2 regions of the Serratia sp. K1WW1 genome follow, and region 1 is predicted to be linked to the other one. Evidence: predicted binding sites of a transcription regulator. Region 1 holds the regulator's gene; the other holds the start of a gene.

What was found. The regulator PhoB, encoded in region 1, activates phosphate uptake and scavenging genes when phosphate is short. The targets are predictions, from matches to a motif close to CTGTCATAAAACTGNCNNAT.
Region 2: a site for PhoB is predicted at 3,379-3,398, ahead of phoA (alkaline phosphatase). Genes of this name have one in related genera too.

The regions. Positions count from the first base shown of each region.
Region 1 covers NZ_CM147697.1:4,585,924-4,596,912, reverse strand. The annotation lists gene sbcC (exonuclease subunit SbcC) at 1-3,156, opposite strand, end outside; gene sbcD (exonuclease subunit SbcD) at 3,153-4,382, opposite strand; gene phoB (phosphate response regulator transcription factor PhoB) at 4,607-5,296, shown strand; gene phoR (phosphate regulon sensor histidine kinase PhoR) at 5,321-6,637, shown strand; gene ACX9GU_RS20815 (PstS family phosphate ABC transporter substrate-binding protein) at 6,651-7,589, shown strand; gene ACX9GU_RS20810 (cobalamin-independent methionine synthase II family protein) at 7,778-8,881, shown strand; gene brnQ (branched-chain amino acid transport system II carrier protein) at 9,380-10,699, shown strand; gene proY (proline-specific permease ProY) at 10,773-10,989, shown strand, end outside.
Region 2 covers NZ_CM147697.1:4,006,782-4,017,770, reverse strand. The annotation lists gene ACX9GU_RS18135 (fimbrial protein) at 1-1,016, shown strand, start outside; gene ACX9GU_RS18130 (helix-turn-helix domain-containing protein) at 1,116-1,559, opposite strand; gene phoA (alkaline phosphatase) at 1,895-3,307, opposite strand; gene ACX9GU_RS18120 (glutathione S-transferase N-terminal domain-containing protein) at 3,446-4,153, opposite strand; gene ACX9GU_RS18115 (ArsR/SmtB family transcription factor) at 4,230-4,913, opposite strand; gene ACX9GU_RS18110 (cytochrome P450) at 4,993-5,970, shown strand; gene ACX9GU_RS18105 (antibiotic biosynthesis monooxygenase family protein) at 5,951-6,298, shown strand; gene ACX9GU_RS18100 (winged helix-turn-helix domain-containing protein) at 6,504-7,322, shown strand; gene ACX9GU_RS18095 (hypothetical protein) at 7,325-7,813, shown strand; gene ACX9GU_RS18090 (fimbrial protein) at 8,166-8,723, shown strand; gene ACX9GU_RS18085 (fimbrial protein) at 8,753-9,310, shown strand; gene ACX9GU_RS18080 (fimbria/pilus outer membrane usher protein) at 9,379-10,989, shown strand, end outside.

The DNA of each region.
Region 1 (10,989 bases):
CACGTGGCTGATCACGCCGATGGTTTTGCCGGTGGCGTTAAGGCTGTCCAAGGCGTCTAGCGCGGTATCCAGCGTCTCGGCATCCAGCGTGCCGAAGCCCTCATCCAGGAACAGCGAATCGATGCTGGTCTTGTGGCTGACTAGATCGGACAAGGCCAGCGCTAGCGCCAGACTCACCAGGAAGCTTTCACCGCCGGAAAGGGTGCGGGTATCGCGCAAGGCATCGGCCTGCCAGGTATCAACCACCTGTAGCTCCAGCGCATCACTGGTTTTGCGCTGCAACAGATAGCGCCCGTGCAGGCGGCCAAGCTGGTTGTTGGCCAGGTACACTAGATGATCCAGGGTCAGGCCCTGAGCGAACTTGCGGAACTTGTCGCCCTCTTTGGAGCCGATAAGCTGGTTGAGCAGGCTCCAGTCGTCGCACTGCTGCTGGCTTTGGGCGATCTGTTCGAACAGGGACTGTTGATTCAGGCGGCGCTCGGCATCGCTGCTCAGTTGGTTACGTACCTCGCCCTGGCGCAGCTGTAGCGTTTTCAGCCGTTCTGCCAGTTCGCTGAGCGCGGTGGTGAGTTGTTCAATATTGACCTGGCTTTCATCCAGATCCGCAGGGCGATCCAGACGGTGCTGTTCCAGCGCTTGTACGGCCTGGGCCAACAGCGTTGTGGCCCGCACCTGGCGCTCCTGCAACTGCTCTTTGTGCTGCTGTAAGCGCTGACGTATGTCGTCATCCAGTAGCGCGGCGTTGAATGCGGTCTCATCGTCGAAGGTGCTGCTAGCCAAGGCCTGCTGCCATTGCTGCTCGGCCTGTTGCCCCCGTTCGGCTTGCTGTTGTTGCTGTTGCTGCAAACCGACCCACTGGCCAGCCAGGCGATCGCGCTGCTCCTGCGCTTTGTGCAATTGCTCCGTAGCCTGCTGTAAGGCGTGCTCTGCGGCGATTTGTGCTGTGCGCAACTGCTCACGGACTTCAGCAACCGTTTTCTCACCAAACAGCGCGATGCGTTCGTTACGTTGTGCCAGCAACTGAGTTTCATTCGTCAGGCACAGCTGTTGCCACTGCGCCAATTGGCGTTGAGTTTCCTGCTGGTTTTTCTGCAGCAGTTCAAAGCGCTCATTCAACCGTGCCGCTTCCTGTTGCGAACTCTGCTGTTCGGTTTGCAGGGCATTCAGGGCATCCTTCGCCACTTGCACGGCCTTGGCGAGCCGTTCGTGCTGTAACAGCAGTTGCTGACCGGCCTGTTCCTCACTATCGCAAGCCTCCAGCCAGGCGGTTAACCGGGCGCTGTCTTGCAGCGTAAAGCCGAAGGCCAAGGGCGCGCTGAGGGTTTGCCAGCTTTGCAGATAGCTCTCCTGCTGCTCGAGTTCCTGGTTCAACTGCGTTTGCAGGCGTTGCTGCTGCTCTTTCAGGCTTTCACTGCGTGCGCGCAGTTCTGTTCCTTTAGTGTGTAGCTCTTCGGTTTGGATGCGCAATTGAGCGACGCGCTGCTCCGTTTCTGACGGTTTGACAGCCTGATATTGCTCGATCGCCGGATGGTGCGTGGAGCCGCACAGCGGGCAGGGGGCATCGGTTTGCAGACGCGCCCGCTCGGCTTCCAGACTGACGATGCGTTTTTCCAGTTCGAGCGTTTTCTCAACGTCTGTCAGGTGCGCCTTTTGCTGTTTATACTGCTGGCGCACCGTATCGAGCTGGGTTTCTACTTCGGTTAGCTGTTTTTGAAGCGTAGTGAATTCGAGCCGCTGTTGCTCAAGGCGCTGCTGGTTCTGCTGGAACAATAAGGCCAGTTTCGACAACTGCTGGCGAACCGGGCGCAAGCCACTCAGTTCGGCCTGGCGGTGACGCAGTTTCTCCAGCGAGGATTGCGCCTCTAACGTGGCTTGCTGCTGGAGTTGGCTATCCAACGCCGCCGTGAGTTCAAGCTGCCTGGTCTGATATTGACCCGCCAGGGTAGCCAGTTGGCCGCGTCTTTCGATGAGTTGTTCCAGCGTGCGCCGCAGCTCTTCGCTCTGCCGCTGGCTCTCTGCATGCTGTTTACGCGCTTCTGCCAGTTGGTTTTGTAACTGAGCTATCTGATGATCGAGCGGCAACACCTTGTCATCCATCAGCGTCTGCTGCTGTTGCTGATGTTCCGCCTGGGCCTGTCTGGCCTTTTGCGCCTGCTCCAACTGCTGTTGTAACGGGGTCAGTTCGGCCAATTGACGCTCTTGCTGCTGAGCCAACTGTTCGATCTGTTGCTGCAACGCTAAACGATCCTGCTGACAACGATTACGCTCATTAAGCAACGGGCGCAGTTTCTCGGCGGGCTCACTGCGAGCTAATTGCTGCAGCTGCGGTTCGGCCAGTTGATACTCCTGCTGCACGCCAGACAGCTGTTGCTGATAATCCTGGGTCTGTTGCTGAATGGTGTGCCAGCGTTGCAGCCAGCTCAACTGATGTTGTTGCCGCTGTGATTGTTGGCTGAGAAGTTGCTCTTCAGCGCCGAGCTCGTTGAGCTGGTTTTCCAACGCCTGGCGCTGCTCATCATTAAGCAGTTCAATCCCGCTGGCACGGTGGTGCAAAGCGTCCAGATCGCTTTTCGCCTGTTTGTGCTGTTCGAATACCTGTGCCGATAGCCGTCCATAAATCTCGGTGCCGGTCAGTTCTTCCAACAGTTCGGCACGTTCGTTGGCCTTGGCGTTCAGGAAGGCGGCGAACTGCCCCTGCGACAGCATCATCGATTTGGTGAAGCGGCCAAAATCCAGGCCGGTGATCGCGGCAATCAGCTCCTTTTTATCGGAGATTTTATCCGCCAGGATTTTGCCATCTTCCCGCAGCGCCAGCTCCACCTTGGGAGCCTGCAGGTTGCCGTCCGGATCGTTTTTCGCCCGGCGTTGGCTCCAGAAGGCGCGATAGCCGACGCCTTTGACCTCAAACTCCACTTCGGCCAGCGATTCGGCGGTGTGGCGGGTCATCAATTCGTTCTGGCTAGCGCTGACTTCCAGGCGTGGCGTCTGGTGATAGAGGGCCAGGCAGATGGCATCCAGCAGGGTGGTTTTACCCGCTCCGGTGGGGCCAGTGATGGCAAACAGGCCGTTGCTGGCGAAGGGTTCCGCCGTGAAGTCGATTTTCCACTCGCCCTGTAGCGAGTTCAGGTTTTTCAGCCTTAGGCTCAGGATCTTCATGCAGATGGCTCCTCATGGTGATGCAAGGTTTCTACCACCTGCTGGAACATCTGCCGCATCTGCTGTTGGCGCGGTTCGGCCATCTCTGCTTCCAACGCCAACCGGCGCTCGAAGACTTCGCCCACGCTTAATTCATTCAAGGTTTCTTTATCCTGCTGGGCAATGCTCTGGCTACGTTGCTCTTTACTGCGCCGCAGCAGCACCACTTCAACCGGTAAATCTTCCGCCAACTGTTGAATGCGGCGCTGAATATCGCTGAGGTAATCCTGGGTGGCCACTTCGATATCCAGCCAAACTGGAAGTTCGCCCTGATAATAGGCAAACTGCTGTAATTGCGCCTCTATTTGCTGCAAATCACCTTTGATCAGCTGCATGGGCTGGAAGGCGGGGATCTCCAGTGGCGCGATCTGTTGCAATGCTCCGTCGGCAAAATCGACCATAAACACGCTTTTGGCTTTGCCTAACTCGTCAAAGCTCAGTGGGATTGGTGAGCCGCTGTAGCGGATATGCTCGGATTTGGCGACGTTCTGCGCGCGATGGATATGCCCTAACGCAATGTAATCGGCAGGAGGGAACGCCTGAGCCGGAAAAGCGTCCAGCGTGCCGATATAGATATCCCGTACTGAATCCGAGGTGGTGACGCCCACGGTGGTTAAATGGCCAGTGGCGACGATCGGCAGTGGCAAACCCAACGCATCGCGGCGCGCACAAGCTGCCTGATACAGGTTGTGGTAATGCTCGGCGATGGCTTCTTGCAGGGCCTGCTGCTTTTGGTTGCCAGACTCACCGGCGCGGCTGGTGAGCAGATCTCGTGGGCGCAGGAACGGGATGGCGCAGAGCACCGCACCAGGTTGACCATCAAGCTGGTTGAGCACCACGATTTGCTGCTCAAGCTCGCTTTGCGCGTTGGCAATCACGGTGGTGTTCAGGCAGGAAAGCAGCTCACGCGATTCATTCAGCGTGGCTACGGAGTCGTGGTTGCCGCCCAGCACCACCAGCTGGCAGCCGGTGCGTTGCAGCTCCACCACAAAGCGGTTGTACAGCTCGCGGGCGTAGCTGGGCGGAGAGCCGGTATCGAACAAATCGCCTGCGACGATCAGCGCATCCACCCGCTGCTGTTCCACCTGTTCTATCAGCCAACGTAAGAAGGCCTGATGCTCGGCGGCGCGGCTTTTGGTGAAAAAGTACTGGCCCAAATGCCAGTCGGAGGTATGGATCAGGCGCATAAAACTCCCAGGGCGACAACATAATGGCGACGATTATAAAGGGGGGGACCTCTCCTGTCGTGGCTCAATCAAGCAGGGGGCCGAATGATTTTTGTTTGCCGTCAGAAATAATCGCTATGCTTACTGCCATTAATGGGGCTTTTTTTTCATAAAAGTGTCACAAAACTGACGCATAATGGCGACCGCAATCAACTGAGATCGCTAACACATTGGCAGGATTGACGATGGCAAGACGCATACTGGTGGTGGAAGACGAAGCGCCGATCCGTGAGATGGTGTGCTTTGTGTTGGAACAGAATGGTTACCAACCGTTGGAAGCCGAGGATTATGACAGTGCCGTCACGCGCCTGTCTGAGCCGTTCCCTGATTTGGTGTTACTGGACTGGATGTTACCGGGAGGTTCCGGCATTCAGTTTATCAAGCATATGAAGCGCGAGGCGATGACCCGGGATATCCCGGTGATGATGCTGACCGCGCGCGGTGAAGAAGAAGATCGGGTACGTGGCCTGGAGGTTGGCGCGGATGATTACATCACCAAACCTTTCTCGCCCAAGGAACTGGTGGCACGTATCAAGGCGGTGATGCGCCGTATTTCACCGATGGCAGTAGAAGAAGTGATTGAAATGCAGGGGCTAAGCCTGGATCCTTCCTCGCACCGGGTGATGGCCAATGAGCAGGCGCTGGAGATGGGGCCGACCGAGTTCAAACTGCTGCACTTCTTTATGACTCATCCGGAGCGTGTTTATAGCCGCGAACAGTTGCTTAATCACGTCTGGGGCACTAACGTTTATGTGGAAGACCGCACCGTTGATGTGCATATCCGCCGGCTGCGTAAGGCGCTGGAGACCAGTGGTCATGACAAGATGGTTCAAACCGTTCGCGGCACCGGTTATCGGTTCTCAACGCGCTACTGATCGCACTGCGCTGGAGAGGTTACCGTGCTAGAACGTTTATCGTGGAAGAGGCTGGCGCTGGAGCTGGCCCTTTTTTGCCTGCCTGCCTTATTGCTGGGGCTGATTTTCGGTTATCTGCCCTGGCTGCTGTTGGTTTCGGTGCTGGCCGCGCTGGCCTGGAACTTCTATAACCAACTCAAACTTTCCCACTGGCTGTGGGTGGACCGCAGCATGACGCCGCCGCCGGGCCGCTGGAGCTGGGAACCGCTGTTCTATGGCCTGTACCAGATGCAGCAGCGTAACCGCCGCCGCCGCCGTGAGCTGGCGCTGTTGATCAAACGCTTTCGCAGCGGGGCCGAATCCTTACCGGATGCGGTGGTGATGACCACCGTTGAGGGCAATATCTTCTGGTGTAACGGCCTGGCACAGCATCTGCTGGGCTTTCGCTGGCCGGAAGATAATGGCCAACACATTCTCAACCTGCTGCGCTATCCGGAATTCAGCCATTATCTGCAACAGCAAGAATTTACCCGGCCGCTGACGTTACAACTGAATAACGAGCACTTTGTCGAATTCCGTATCATGCCCTATTCCGAAGGCCAATTGCTGATGGTGGCACGTGATGTGACCCAGATGCGTCAACTGGAGGGGGCCAGACGCAACTTCTTTGCCAACGTCAGTCATGAGCTACGTACGCCGCTAACGGTGCTGCAAGGCTATCTGGAGATGATGAGCGATGAAGAGCTGGATGGTTCGCTGCGTGGCAAAGCCTTGGGCACCATGCAAGAGCAGACCAGACGCATGGATGGCTTGGTAAAGCAGTTGCTCACGCTCTCCAGGATCGAGGCCGCGCCAAACGTGGATATGAACGAGAAGGTCGATATTCCGTTAATGCTGCGGGTATTGCAGCGTGAGGCGCAATCGCTCAGCGGCGGTAATCATCAGATCAATTTCCGGGTGAATGAAAATCTGCAGGTGTTCGGTAACGAGGATCAGCTGCGCAGCGCGGTTTCCAATCTGGTGTACAACGCCGTCAACCATACTCCGGCGGGCACCAATATCGAAGTGAGCTGGCAGCAGACGCCGCAGGGGGCTCAGTTCCAGGTCAGCGATAACGGGCCGGGCATTGGTGCCGAACATATCCCGCGCCTGACGGAGCGTTTCTATCGTGTCGATAAAGCACGTTCGCGCCAGACCGGCGGCAGTGGGCTCGGGTTGGCGATCGTGAAGCATGCGCTCAGCCATCATGATTCGCGGCTGGAGATCCTCAGTGAGCCAGGCATTGGCACCCGTTTTATCTTTACCTTGCCTAACCGGTTGATTGTTCCCGCGGCTTTAGCAGAGAATGCGGTGAAAAATTAACAGGTAGCCCGCCATGAATCGATTTACCCAAGCTTTGCTGCTTTGCCTACTGTTGTCGGTTGGCCGCGGGGCCGTGGCTGCTCCGGACGGCATGCTTTCCGGTAACCTGTCCAGCGTAGGTTCCGACACCCTGGCCAACCTGATGGCGCTGTGGGGGCAGGATTTCAGCCGACACTATCCCAACGTGAACCTGCAACTGCAGGCTGCCGGTTCCTCGACGGCACCCACGGCATTGGCGGCAGGAGCGGCGCAGCTTGGGCCAATGAGCCGGCCAATGAAAGCCGCGGAGGTATCAGCATTTGAGCATCGCTATGGCTATGCGCCGCTGGCGGTGCCGGTCGCGGTTGATGCGCTGGTGGTGCTGGTGCATCAGGACAATCCGCTACCTGGCTTGAATCTGCAACAGCTGGATCAAATCTTTTCCGCTACCCGCCGCTGCGGGGAAAACACGCCGATTAGCCGCTGGGGAGAGCTGGGGCTGCAGGGCGGCTGGCAGCAGCGTGCCTTGCAACGCTTTGGCCGCAACTCCGCCTCGGGTACCTATGGGTATTTCAAACTGCGTGCGTTATGCGGTGGTGATTTTATGGCGCGGGTGAATGAACTGCCGGGGTCGGCCTCGGTGGTGCAGGCGGTGGCCGGATCGTTAAACGGCATTGGCTATGCCAGCATCGGTTTTCGTGCCAGCGGGGTGCGGCTGTTGCCCCTGGCAGAAACGGGTGACCGTTATGTTGAACCTAGCGAAACCAACGTGCGTAACGGTAGCTATCCGCTGGCGCGCTACCTGTATATCTACATCAACAAAGCTCCCAACCAGCCGCTGGAACCCCTGACGGCGGCATTCCTCGACCGTGTACTGTCTGCGCAGGGGCAGGAGCTGGTAAATCACGACGGCTATCTGCCGCTGCCGCCGGCTACGCTGAGCAAAACCCGTACGCTATTGGGGCTGGATTAGTCCGGCCAACTTGAATTTAATTCAACTCCAATGAAAATTTCTCCATTGCCGGGTGACCGGTGACATGAAAGGATGCACTCAAGCAGTGTAGACGTCTGGATGTCCATTTGTAACCCAGCGTAATAATTCAACTTGTCAATGATTGGAACTGACGGCGGCTAGCCCTCAGTGCATCATCGGAGCAGAACATGTCCAAAGCCAGCCATGCCTTTCACGCCGACGTTGTCGGTAGCCTGTTGCGCCCTGCGGCGCTGAAAACGGCCCGTCAGCAGTTCCAGAATGGTGAGATCGACGCGGCTCAGCTGCGCGCAGTAGAAAACGAGCAAATCCGCCATATTGTCGGCAAACAGCAAGAGATCGGCTTACAGGTTGTGACCGATGGCGAGTTCCGTCGTGCCTGGTGGCACTTCGACTTCCTTGAGGGGCTTGATGGTGTAGAAGGCTACGACGTGGAGCAGGGCATTCAGTTTAACGGCGTGCAAACCAAGGCCCGCAGCATCAAGGTGACCGGCAAACTGGGCTTTAGCAACCATCCGATGCTGGAGGATTTCCGTTTCCTGAAAAGCGTAGCCGGTGACGCTGTGCCGAAGATGACCATCCCGAGCCCGAGCGTGCTGCATTTCCGCGGTGGCCGTAAGGCGATCGACCCGCGGGTGTACCCGGATCTGGATAGCTACTTTGACGATCTGGCACAAACCTACCGCGATGCGATCAAAGCCTTTTACGACGCTGGCTGCCGCTACCTGCAGCTTGACGATACCGTCTGGGCCTATCTGTGCTCCGACGATCAGAAGCGCCAGATCCGTGAGCGGGGTGAAGATCCTGAGCAATTGGCCCGTACCTACGCAGAGGTGTTGAATAAAGCCATCGCCGGGAAGCCGGAAGACTTGACCATTGGTCTACACGTTTGTCGTGGTAACTTCCGTTCCACCTGGATCTCGGAAGGCGGCTATGAGCCAGTGGCGGAAATCCTGTTTGGCCAGGTCAATATTGATGCCTTCTTCCTGGAATATGATAACGAACGATCTGGCGGTTTTGAGCCACTGCGTTTTATCAGGCCGGGCAAACAGCAGGTGGTGCTAGGGTTGATCACCACCAAGACCGGTGAGCTGGAAGATCCGGCGGTGGTGCAACAACGCATCAAGGAAGCAACGCAGTTCGTCGATATCAAACAGCTATGCCTGAGCACGCAGTGTGGCTTTGCCTCTACCGAAGAGGGCAACAGCCTGAGTGAGCTGCAGCAGTGGGATAAGCTGCGTAGTGTGGTCAATATCGCAGCGTCGGTCTGGTAAGTGCCAGTAAAATGAGCACATGACACGCGTTTAGCATCTGGTTATTGGTGTTTTCACGCACTATGTAACCATTTGTTTCACATTTCGTGAGTGATGTGCTCAAAAATAATACAAATCATGTAGTGCATATTTATTGATAACCCCTATGTTCGACTGGATGAGCAATATTATCTGGACGATCACTCTGCTTTCTGTCCTGCGTGTTGCCTTTTGGCACTATAAACGTTTAACTATCCCCCTATTGCCGGACTAAACCTCCATTTTCCTCTGCATTCCGTGGTGATTGCGACCTGGAATTCAGCAGGGGAAAAAACGTCTAAAAATCTGCTCGTCATCATGAGTATTCGCCTTTATCAAGGTCAGACGCCGCTATTGCGCGCTGTCTGTTGCCCATGAGTATTACGATGAGAGAGCAGGCCGGCAACCGAACCGAAGTGGGGCACTTTTGCCACCATGCTTATCGGCAATTTTTTATTTCAACAGGCAGCACAACAGATTATGAGTCATCGTTTAGCGTCAAAAGATATTCTGGCTTTGGGTTTTATGACCTTTGCCTTATTCGTCGGAGCCGGGAACATCATCTTCCCGCCGATGGTGGGTTTGCAGTCTGGCGAACACGTCTGGACTGCGGCAATTGGTTTCCTGATCACCGCCGTCGGTCTACCGGTTCTCACCGTGATTGCCTTGGCTCGCGTTGGCGGCGGCGTTGATGCATTAAGCTCACCGATTGGCCGTAGCGCTGGCCTGCTGCTGGCAACGGTGTGCTATCTGGCCGTTGGCCCGCTGTTTGCCACCCCGCGCACCGCTACCGTTTCCTTTGAAGTGGGTATTGCGCCGTTGACCGGTGACGGTGCCATGCCGCTGTTTATCTACAGCCTGGTCTATTTCGCACTGGTGATTGGCATCTCGCTCTATCCGGGCCGCTTGCTTGACACCGTGGGCCATATTCTGGCTCCGCTGAAGATTGTGGCGTTGGCCGTGCTGGGTATTGCCGCAGTGTTGTGGCCTGCTGGGACACCGATCCCGGCGGTAGATGCCTACCAAACCGTGCCGTTCTCTTCCGGTTTTGTTAACGGCTATCTGACGATGGATACGCTGGGCGCCATGGTGTTCGGTATCGTTATCGTTAACGCCGCACGTTCTCGTGGGGTGAAGGACGCTGGTCTGCTGACCCGTTATACCATCCTGGCCGGTCTGATCGCCGGTGTGGGCCTGACGCTGGTCTACCTGAGCCTGTTCAAGCTGGGCTCCGGCAGCGGCGTGCTGACGCCAGATGCCACCAATGGCGCGGTAGTGCTGCATGCCTACGTGCAAAATACCTTCGGCGGCCTGGGCAGCTTCTTCCTGGCGGCGCTGATCTTCATCGCCTGTATGGTGACCGCGGTGGGCCTGACCTGTGCCTGTGCGGAGTTCTTCGAGCAATACCTGCCGTTCTCATACAAAACGCTGGTATTCATTCTCGGCCTGTTCTCGATGGTGGTTTCCAACCTCGGCCTGAGCCACCTGATCCAGATTTCGATCCCGGTGCTGACTGCGATCTATCCACCTTGCATCGTGCTGGTGCTGCTGAGTTTCACCCTGCGTTGGTGGAACAGTGCATCACGTATTGTTGCGCCGGTGATGTTAGTCAGCCTGTTGTTTGGTATCCTTGATGCGGTGAAAGCGTCCAACTTCCAGCATTTGATGCCAGAATGGACCAATCACCTGCCGCTGGCGGCGCAGGGGCTGGCATGGTTGCCACCTTCGCTGCTGATGCTGGTACTGGTCGCGATTTATGATCGGGTTTTTGCACGCAGCCAAGTGACTGCTCACCCTTAAACCTACGGTCTGAATTTTAGGCCACGGACTTGTCCGTGGCTTTTTTACGTTTAAATAAAGACGGGTCATTTTCATGCAACAACAGTCACCCACCGCAGCTCCAGCCAATAAGCTCAAGCGTGGCCTCAGCACGCGCCACATTCGTTTTATGGCCCTGGGCTCGGCCATTGGTACCGGTCTGTTTTACGGCTCCGCAGAGGCCATCAGAATGGCTGGCCCCAGCGTCCTGCTGGCTTACCTGATCGGCGGTATCATTGCCTTTATTATCATGCGCGCACTGGGCGAAATGT
Region 2 (10,989 bases), 580 kb from region 1:
ATAAATTCACCGCCATGCGCCAGCGCCCTAAACAAGCCATGCTGTTGTTGTTACTGATGTTGGCCGGGCAACAGGCTTATGCTCAATGTCGGGTTAACACGACCAGGCCGCAGGACATCATTATGAACGTCGGCAGAGTATTGATTACGCCGAATACCAAGGTGGGCGATATCCTGGCCACTGGCAAATTCGATATCCGCCGGGATGACAATATTTCTTGCAGCGGTAATAGCACGTTGTACGGCCGCATTTTACAAGGCGGCCCGAGTTCGATCAGCGACAAAATCTGGACCACCAACGTGCCGGGGGTGGGGTTGCGGCTTTATCGCCAGATCGGCTCGCAGGAAGGTGCCTATTATCCGCACGAGATTTACCGCAACGGCGGGGTGTATCTGGCTGAGGGGTATTTTGTGGTTGAGGTGATCAAAATTGCCCAGAATACCGGTACCGGAGCGTTGGCTCCCGGGCAGTATTCTTCTTACTATGCGGATGGGACGGGTCCTGCAAGACCGATCCTGATCTCCCACGTGTTGGCGAACAGTATCACCATTGTCACCTCGTCCTGTTCGGTGGATGCCGGTTCCAAAAACAAGGTGATCAACCTGAGTACGGTGGCTACTGCGGCATTTAAAGGCGTGGGCAGTACCGCTGCAGAGCAGGACTTTTCGATTAACATCAACTGTGTAGGTGGTACGGGGACGGAACTGTTGCCTGGCGGTACAGGGGAGGGGCTGGTGAACGTACGTTTTGACTATACCCGCGATACCTCGAATGCACCCGGTGTACTCCAGCCGGTACAGGATAGCAATGCTGCCAGCGGCGTCGGTGTCCAACTGCTGACCGGCAATAACTCAACGCCAATCACTAGCGGCACGGCGGTGTATGCCGGGCATACCATTGCCAACCAGACCAATACCATCACCTTGCCGCTCAAGGCGCGTTACTACCAGACCGCAGCGAAAATGAAGGGCGGCACCATCAAGTCGATTGCCACCTTTACCCTTGAATATAACTGATAAGACGTCAGCCAGTTCAATACGTTAGGGCGCTGCTGCGCCCGTTTAGCGGGATCTGAAAAGGCCAATGGGTTTATACACCCGTTGGCCTTTTTACTTTTAACGCTGGCCGACCCAGTTGGTGCAACCTTCGTCTACGCATTGGCGCTTGTAGAGTGAATGCAGGCTCGGTGTGCTGTGCCGATAGCTGTGTTCTGAGGAGAGGGCCACTTCATCTTGCTGCGGCGTGCGGCGATAGACCGCTGGCGTTTCACCAAACTGCTTTTTAAAGGCCCGGGAAAATGAAGGCTGGGAATCAAAATGGAACTGCAGGGCGATATCCAGAATGGGACGCGGCGTGGCGCGTAGTGCCTGTGCGGCCTTGGACAAACGGCGCTCGCGGATATAGCTGCCGAGTGCATGGCCAGTGGTACTGCGGAACATACGTTGCAGATGCCATTTGGAGTAGCCAGATTTTGCCGCCACGTTATCCAGCAGCAGCGGTTGATCCAGGTGGTTTTCGATCCAGTTCAGCAAATCGTGAATGATATTGGCGCGATCCATTGGTTTAATTCTCCTGCAGCGACGACATTCGGGTAACCGTCAAATGGGACTTAATAATCCAAGTTTATTCTTTGATAATAGGCGCGCATGGGCGGTTACGCAAGGGTAAACTTGGATAATTGACGTGGCGAAAAATGCTCCGCCAGGGGTAGGGGTTTAGTTTCCCCTCACCCCAACCCTCTCCCACAGGGAGAGGGAGCAGCCCGGTATCTCTGATGAGGCTGTGCTGCTCCGAAACGTGATGAGAAAGAAGTATTGCGCAGAAAAATCAGCGAACTCGATCGGTCCCCTCTCCTTTTGGGAGAGGGTTAGGGTGAGGGGAATGAGCCTGTTAGTTACTTGATGTTCATGGCGTCGCGCATGGTGAAGAACAGGTCGGTCTGATCGGTCAGCCCCACGATGTTGGCGGCATGCGGGCCATAAGCGGCAACGCGCAACTGGGTACCGGTATGGCCCTGGGAGCCTTCTTCCGAGTTGCCATAGCTGATGGTCATCACCGCGCCATCTTTGGTGGTTAATGATTGGGTCAGCCCCGGCGCCTTGGCCTTGGCGGCAATAATCTGGCTGGAGTGGGCGTGGTCGGCGGTAACGATCACCAGGGTATTACCGTCGGCGCGGGCGAACTCCAGCGCTTTTTGTACCGCTTCATCCAGATCGACCGTTTCTCCAAACTGGCCGCATGGGTTGGCATCATGATCCTGTTTGTCGATGGACGCACCTTCCACCTGCAGGAAGAAACCGTTGGGGTTGTTCTTTAGCAGCTCGATGGCTTTCTCGGTCATCGCCGCCAGCGTTGGCACATTGGCGCCGCGCTCTGGGTTATTCTCACAGGTCACCGCAGGCTGATCGAGATTACCGTGGTAGGAGGCTTTCGGTCCCTTCCAGCGTACTGGCATATTGCCTGGCGCGAACAGGCCCAGCAGCGGCTTTTGCTGATTGGCGAGGTTAATCGCGTTCAGGCTTTCGGCATCTTCCACCCACTGGTAGCCTAATGCGGCGGCCTGGGCCTTCAACGTTTTCCCCTGCCATTCACCGCTTTTCGCCAACTGAGCGAAGGATTTTGCCCCGCCGCCCAGCGTGACGTCGGCACGGGTTTTAATCAGCTGCTCGGTGATAGAACCATGCCCGCCGTTTTCCAGCGCGTTGCTGGCGCATTGCTCACTGGTTTCCTCTGGGCCGTAGCACTTGCGCGAGGTTACGTGCGAAACCAGTGCTGCCGGTGTGGCATCTTGCAGCTCCGCCGTGGAGACGTTGCCGGTGGCTTTACCCGCGGCCTTGGCCAGTTCCAAAATCGTCGGTTGATCTTTGCCGTTTACATCTACGCCCAACGCGCCGTTGTAGGTCTTGACGCCGGTAGCCCAGGCGGTGGCCGAGGCGGCAGAGTCGGTGACATAGTCCGGCTTATGGCTTTTCTTATCCAGCGAGTAGTGGGTGTATTGGCCGGTTAGCGGCAGAGCATCGATCCCTTTGAAGTAACCGCCTGCGCCTTGCGCATAGTTGCGTGCGCCGGTGATTTCCGAATCGCCCATGCCGTCGCCGATCAGCAGGATCACGTTTTTAGCGGTTTTATTCGACAGCGACGCTTGCAGCGCGGCGGTTTGATCGCCTGCCAAACGGCGTGCCCCGCCGGGTTCGGTAATATCGCCACGAGCCGCGCGGTTGTTGAGTTGATTGTTGTCAGCCAGGGCGGTGGAACATAACAGCGCGGATAATACGGCACCGGCGATCAGAGAAACGGACTGCTGCATGGGTAGGGCTCCTTGTCGTAATGCAAAAATATAGTTGGCATTATTTTGTTACATCGGAGAGTAGAGCAGGAAAGTGACATTTTTATGACGAGAGAGGTGGGAAAAGGGATGGCCTTTCCTGGCTATCCCAATAGGTTATCAGGCTTGGCGAGCAGGAATATTGATGCCGCGCTGTACGGCAGGCCTTGCCAGCCCACGTTCCAGCCATTGGCCAACAAGGGGGAAACTGTCGAACTCCACCACGTCGCGTGCTTCATAAAAACCGATCAGGTTGCGTACCCAGCCGAGTAGGGAAATGTCGGCAATGGTGTATTGCGCACCCATGATCCAATCACGCCCTTGCAGCCGCTCTTCCAGCACACCCAGCAGCCGTTTGGACTCTTTCTGGTAGCGCTCAAACGGCCGTTTGTCTTCATATTCACGCCCGGCGAATTTGTGGAAGAAGCCTAGCTGGCCGAACATTGGCCCAACGGACGCCATCTGGAAAAACACCCACTGGATGGTTTCATAACGTTGGGCGGGGTCTTTGGGTAACAACTTGCCGCATTTCTCTGCCAGATACAGCAGGATAGCCCCAGACTCGAACAGCGCTAACGGCTTACCATCTGGGCCCGCGGGATCGAGGATCGCCGGGATTTTACCGTTAGGGTTGAGCGACAGGAATTCCGGCGTCCAGGTTTCATTTTTGCCGATGTCGATCAGGTGTGCCTCATAGGGCAGGCCGATCTCCTCGAGCATGATGGAGACCTTCACTCCGTTAGGGGTCGGCAGCGAGTAGAGTTGTAACCGTTCAGGATGCATGGCGGGCCAACGTTTGGCGATCGGGAATGGGTTAATATCGGACATGATAACTCCTCGGATAGGACGGGATCGTCAACAGGTAAACCCATTGAGTATGGCAGTTAAGCTAGGCGCCAGGCATTCAAAGCGCCAGGCCAAAATGTGCGCTCAGCGCTTTTCTACCGGCAGCGGTCAGTTGCAGTTCACGGCTGTCTAGCTGGCGCTGGACCCATCCGCGTTTTTCAAATGCGGCCAACATGGCAGCGCCCAGTGCGCCACCGAGATGGGCCTTGCGTTCGCTCCAGTCCAGACAATCGCAGGCAAAGCGCCGCCGGGTAGGGGCCGGGGAGCAGTCGATACCCAACTGTGTCAAGGCAGCCTGCCCAGACTCACTGAGCTGATAGTCGTTATCCCCGATTAGCCAGGCCCGCGCCAGCAGCTGGTGATGTAATTGGACCGCGATCTCGCCTGCCATGTGGTCATAGCAGGTGCGTGCATAACGCAATGAGGCCGGGGTGCTGCTTTTGACCGTCGGGCGTTCTACACCGGCCAACGCCATCAGGCTTTCCAGCATATCGGCCACCGGTTTGCCCGCCAGACGGTAAAAGCGATTGCGGCCCTGTTTGACACAGCCGATCAGGTTTTGCTCCTGCAAACGTGCCAGATGGCTGCTGGCGGTGGAGGCCGCGACGTCCACCGCCGCACTCAGCTCCGTTGCGGTATAGGCGCGTCCATCCATCAGCAGGCACAGCATGCGCGCTCGGGTGCGATCGGCGATAGCGGCCGTCAATGCGGCCAGGCGGTCTTCAAGCGTATTGTCATTCATACTTCGAGAATAACCGAAGTGTTGCTGCTCGTCTAACCCGACAATGGTTGCTCTCTATTCTTATCGGAAGGAAATCACCATGACGGCCTGCCCCTTTTCTGTTGCATCGCGGCAAGCGGTGCGTGAAGCCTTAACCCATCCTCACCTCGGCGTTCGCCCCATGGATGAGCAGGTACCCGCAGCTTTAATTGGGACGCCCGCTCAATCGATTTTCGCCTCTCTGGTACGTATGAATGATGGTGCCGTGCAGCGTGAATTAAAGGGAGCGATCGAGGTGGCTCTGGCCGCTATCACCGACGATGAGATCCGTCAGGCTTCGGTTTACGTGGCTCAACGGTTAGCGGCCAGTTTGACAACGGCAGAGCAGCTCACCCGGTTTAACTACGCTTTGCCGATCTGCGTGCTGGCTGACTTATTGGGCGTGGCCCATCGGGATCGATCTGTCTTGGTGGATGAGGTGTTGGACTTTGTGGGCTGCATTGCTCCTGGCGGCAGCGCAGAGCAGATGGCTGTGGGGGCGACGGCTGCCGGGAAGTTGCAGATCCGGATGCAGCAGGCCGATGGCCCACTGTTTGAACAACTGTGCCAACACATTGGCGATCGCTCGTTGGCGATAGCCAATGCCATTGGGCTGTTGTTCCAGGCTTGTGAAGGCACCGCCGGATTAATCGGCCAGACGCTGTTGCTGGCAAATCAACCTCATCAGTCAGCAGAAGAGTTGATCCTGGCGGTGTTGCAGCAAACTCCGCCGATCCATACTACCCGCAGGTTTGCGCGACAGGCTACCTTGCTTGATGGTCAAGAGCTGGCGGTAGGGCAGAGCGTATTGGTGCATTTGACAACGCCGCAGGAAAGTTTTGCCTTCGGTTATGGTGCTCATCGCTGCCCGGGAGAACGTTGGGCACGGTTGATTGCCTTGGTGGGGATCGGCCATTTATCCAAACACCACCTTAAGCCCGAACTGTTAAGCCATTTTCGCTGGCGCGCTTCGCAAAATGCGCGCGTGCCCGAATTTTATACTGCTGGGGAGAACGATAATGATCGCGGTGATTTTTGAACTACGTGCTGCCGTTGGGCAGCGGGATACCTATCTTGAGCTGGCGGCGCAGTTGAAACCGCTGCTGGCGGAGATTGACGGTTTTATCTCTATAGAACGTTTTCAGAGCCTGAGCGAGCCGGACAAGTTGCTCTCGCTGTCGTTCTGGCGTGACGAGGCGGCGGTACAGCAGTGGCGCAATCTGGAGCAACACCGTCAGGCCCAGGCGCGTGGCAGGCATGAGGTGCTGGAATATTACCGGCTGCGGGTGGCCGAGGTGGTGCGGGATTATGGGTTGGAACCGCGTGAAGAGGCTCCGGCGGATAGCCGCCATTTTCATCCTGATTAAATTCGTACTGATAGCTATGTTAGGCGTTATACCTCCGCCACAATTAACCGCGCTCAGCGCGGTTTGTTATATTCAGAATGACACTTTAAAGTTTACGATAGCGCCATAAGAATTTTCTTAGTAAATTGTTGATTAATCTATAGCCATACTTTATTCTATATGCGTATTAGTAAAATTTTAAGAATATCAATATAGAAGAGTGAGCATGAGCAGTAAAATCATCTTAAATCATCATGTTATCTACGATAAAAGCTCAGGTTCTCTGACGGATATCGGGAACAAGTATGATGAAATTGTCCTCACCACACCAGCGAATAACTGTTTACAAATTCTGTTAAAAAATAAACCTGAAATCACTACACAAAAAGAACTGTTTGAGGAAGTGTGGGAAAAATATGGCATTCCAATTAACACCAATACGCTGTACCAAAACATTGCCATGATACGAAAGGCCTTTCGGCAACTAGGTCTTGAGGAGGATATTATTATCACCATCCCAAGACGTGGTATGCTGGTGGCAGATACGGTAGAGATTGCTGAGTATGAAGAGTGCGTTGATCTTAGGCTAGACAACGGGGCGCAAATGGCCAGTCACACATTGCCTAATCATATTCTTGATGAAAGACTGCGTGATGTAAGTAGTAATAATACTCCCCCTCATTACAACCTTAGAACGATAAGCTTGGTATTTATCTCTGTCATTTCACTTTTTATTGTTATTGCTGCAGTGGCTGATTTTATTTACGGTAAATATCTAAAAACACAAAGCATGCTTTATCATTATTCGTACTGGGGTGACTATAATGAATGTCAGCTATATGTTGATAGTTATTTTATAAACAAAGTGAAAAACAATGGGGGTAACTTACCCATTAAGGCAGATTTACACTGTGACAATAAAGAGCGGGTTTATATTTCACTCTATACCGGATTGCCGCGAGAGTCTTTGATTGTCTGTGATGGTGATGCTTTAGATAAAGGAAGCAGCTGTAGGTCAATATATCGCTACTTTATTGAGAGCTAATAATGAAAAGAAAATGGTGTTTAGTTGCGGCTATACTGTCACTGACGGCAGTAGCTGTTGTTTTAATTGACTATATGAATAAAAGACAGCTTCGGGAAGGCATCAGTTGTTACTCACAGGTGCAATATGACTATGTCTCAGATAAAAAAACGGTTGTTATACAGGCGGGGATATTTTTCTTGTTTTCAAATGGATATGGTGTGATCTCATATAGTGGAACACTCACCGATCAAGGCAAAGAGTATACCATTAAACGGGATGCCGTGGTAAGTTATACGGTGAGCAATAATAACTCATTTCTCATTCGAACCGACAAGCTCAATGTTGCGCCATTTGATACTCTGCCCGAACCCTTGGCTAAAAAATTTCTTTACAGTTATATCAGAGAGTCGAATGGCTGGACTAATGTCGGCATTCAGCGTAATGGGGAAAATGGCTATCTGATATCGACGAATCCCATCCCGCAACTTTTATGTCGATTTGTTAAGTAAGCCTAAACGTAACCCTTTTTATCATTAGCTTTTTACCTCCAATTAAGGCCATGCAGATTTCGCTAGCATGGCCTTTTTTATATGTCTTAAATGCGCTTAAATAACGATTTAATATCGTTTTAAATGTTTATATGTTATTGATTTATAGCTAATTTATATTAAATTCTCTTACATTTTATTTTTTAAGGAGAGTTCATTAAAATATTTTCTCATTAGCGGATTAAGATACTCCTCATCGCAGCTTTGTAGGTGACTATTACGGTTGTGGTGCATGAATTGAGAAAGGTGAGCATATTGGCCACTTCTTGATTAAGTGAAGTTTAAAGTCAAAATTAACTGAATGGAAATAGTTATGAAAATGAATAAAATTGTAATGGCAATGGTGATGGCTTCTGGTATTTCTGCGTTTGGGGCGATTGCAGAAGAACCGGCAGTTAACCCGGGTAAAGCAACCGATCAGGGTAGCGGTAATATTACCTTTACCGGTTCTATTATTGATTCGCCATGCTCAATTACGCCTGAGAGTTCTAACCAAACTGTCGATCTTGGCCAGGTGTCAAACTCATTGTTGGCAAAGGCGGGAACTTCTACACCACGCAATTTTACTATTGATTTGGAAAAATGTGATACTACGACGAAGAAAAACGTCGTTATCACCTTTGGTGGGTCTAAAGATAAAGAGAATAGCAAGTTATTGGGGATCACCGGTACCGCTAAAGGTGCTGGTGTTGCCTTGACCGATGGTAGCGGTACGCAAATTACGCTGGGCGAGCCTTCTGAGGCACGTGGTTTGCTGGCAGGCAATAACAAACTGAACTTCTCTGCTTATCTGCAAGGTAATAAAACTGATGGTACCGTAACGCCGGGTGAATTCTCCAGCGTTGCCAACTTTACGCTGACTTACCCTTAATAGATTGGGAGGCATAGGGTATATACCCTATGCTTCGTTTTTTATGTGACTTAAAGGGCGGATATTTGCAATGGATTGTCATGTGTAAGGTCATCCAGACTCTGTTGTTTATGGCTCTGCTATACTTAAATACGCCGGTATGGGCACAGGGTACGGTTAAATTAAAAGGGGCTATTCTTGAGTCTGCCTGTGCTATCTCTCCGGATAATGCTTTTCAAACGGTTGAATTGGGGACTATTCCACTCAAAACGCTTGAGCGCAATGGGATCAGCCAAGCCTATCCATTTAAAATAAGGCTGATTAATTGCGTTTTTTCCGACGGGAGAGGTGACGGGAATAAGTCAATAGAAGTGACCTTTAGCCCTGGCAGTCATGGATATGTTGAACATTTGCAGGATCGTGGGTTTGCACTCATGGTGCAGGATGAACAAGGCCATAAAATTACGCCTGGGGTTCCGTTGCCTGATATTTCGATCGATTCAGGTGAAATGCTATTAAAATACAATATCTTTTTAGTGGCTAATGGCAAACGAGTGACGTCAGGGAGTTACTACACCACGATGAATATAGTCGTTAGCTATCGATAGCCCTTATTTTCGCTTAAAAGTAATCTTATCTATATTTTGAGAATGGACTTTTATTTCTGGATTGAACTATGAACGGAATCAATAAGATTACTGTAGCGATTTTTATTTCACTACTGGGGTTCAGTAAACTATCGCAAGCAATAGAATTCAACCTCGACGTGTTAGACTCAGAAGATCGAAATAACGTTGATTTGTCACGATTTTCACAGCTAGGCTATGTGATGCCGGGCAATTATATTATGGCTGTTTATCTTAATGAACAGAATATTGCCGATCGTGAACAAACCATCCCCTTTTATGCTGACGCCAACGTTGCCAATTCCACCAAGCTATGCTTTCCAGCCGAGTTGGTCAACCGGCTGGGCCTGACGGAAGAGGCCGCTAGCAAGATCATTTTTTGGCACCAGAAAGAGTGTGCGGACTTCTCTGCATTACAGGGTTTGACGCTGAAGGGCGATATCGCCAGCGGAACTCTTTACGTCAGTGCTCCTCAGGCCTTTCTGGAATACAGCGATCCTAATTGGTCGCCGTCGTCCCGCTGGGATAATGGCATTCCGGGAGTGTTGCTGGACTATAGCTTCAACGCAGCAACCAGCAAAATGTACCAGGGGGGAAGCTCAAGAAATGCCAGTCTTAGCGGTACCGCAGGGGTTAATATCGGGCCTTGGCGGCTACGGGGAGATTATCAGGGCAACTATGAGTTCTCCTCTGCAACACGTCAGGCGCAACGTCATTTTGATTGGAGCCGCTGGTACGCTTATCGGGCGCTACCTCGTTTGAATGCCACGCTGACGCTGGGTGAAAACTATTTTTATTCCGATATCTTCGATTCATTTCGTTTTACCGGCGTGGGCCTGGCGAGCGATGAACGCATGTTGCCACCTAACCTACGTGGTTATGCCCCTGAAGTCCGCGGTATTGCTAAAACCAACGCCACGGTGACCGTTTCTCAACAAGGGCGGGTGATTTATGAAACTACCGTTGCCTCAGGGCCGTTTCGTATCCGGGACTTGAACCGTGCCGTCAGCGGCAGGCTGGATGTTCGCGTGAATGAACAAGATGGCACCCAGCAAACCTTTGCCGTGGATACCGCCAACGTTCCTTATCTGACACGGCCGGGGACGGTGCGTTATAAAACCGCCGTGGGCCGTCCTTCTACCTATCAGCATCATATAGAAGGGCCTTTGTTTGCCAGCAGCGAGTTCTCATGGGGCGTGGCCAACAACTGGTCGCTTTATGGTGGCGCCGTTGGGGCAAATGATTATCAGGCCGTTTCTGTTGGGCTGGGGCGGAATCTGTTCATGCTGGGGGCGTTGTCGGCAGATGTGACCCAGTCGATCGCCAGGCTACCCGGGTTAGACGGCGAGAAGAAAGGCAAGTCCTATCGGCTGAGCTATTCCAAGCGCTTTGATGAATTTGACAGTGAGGTCACGTTTGCAAGTTATCGCTTTTCTGAGCGTGATTTTATGTCGATGGGGCAATACCTGGATAGCCGCTTTGGGGGGCGCGCCGTCGCGCACAGTAAAGAGATGTATACCATAACGGCTAATAAAAGCTTTACGGCTGCCCAACTGAGCCTGTATGCCACCTATACCCACCAAAGCTATTGGGATCGCCAGCCGGAGGACAGCTATAGCCTGTCGGTAAGCCGTTACTTTGATTTTATGGGGCACAAGGAT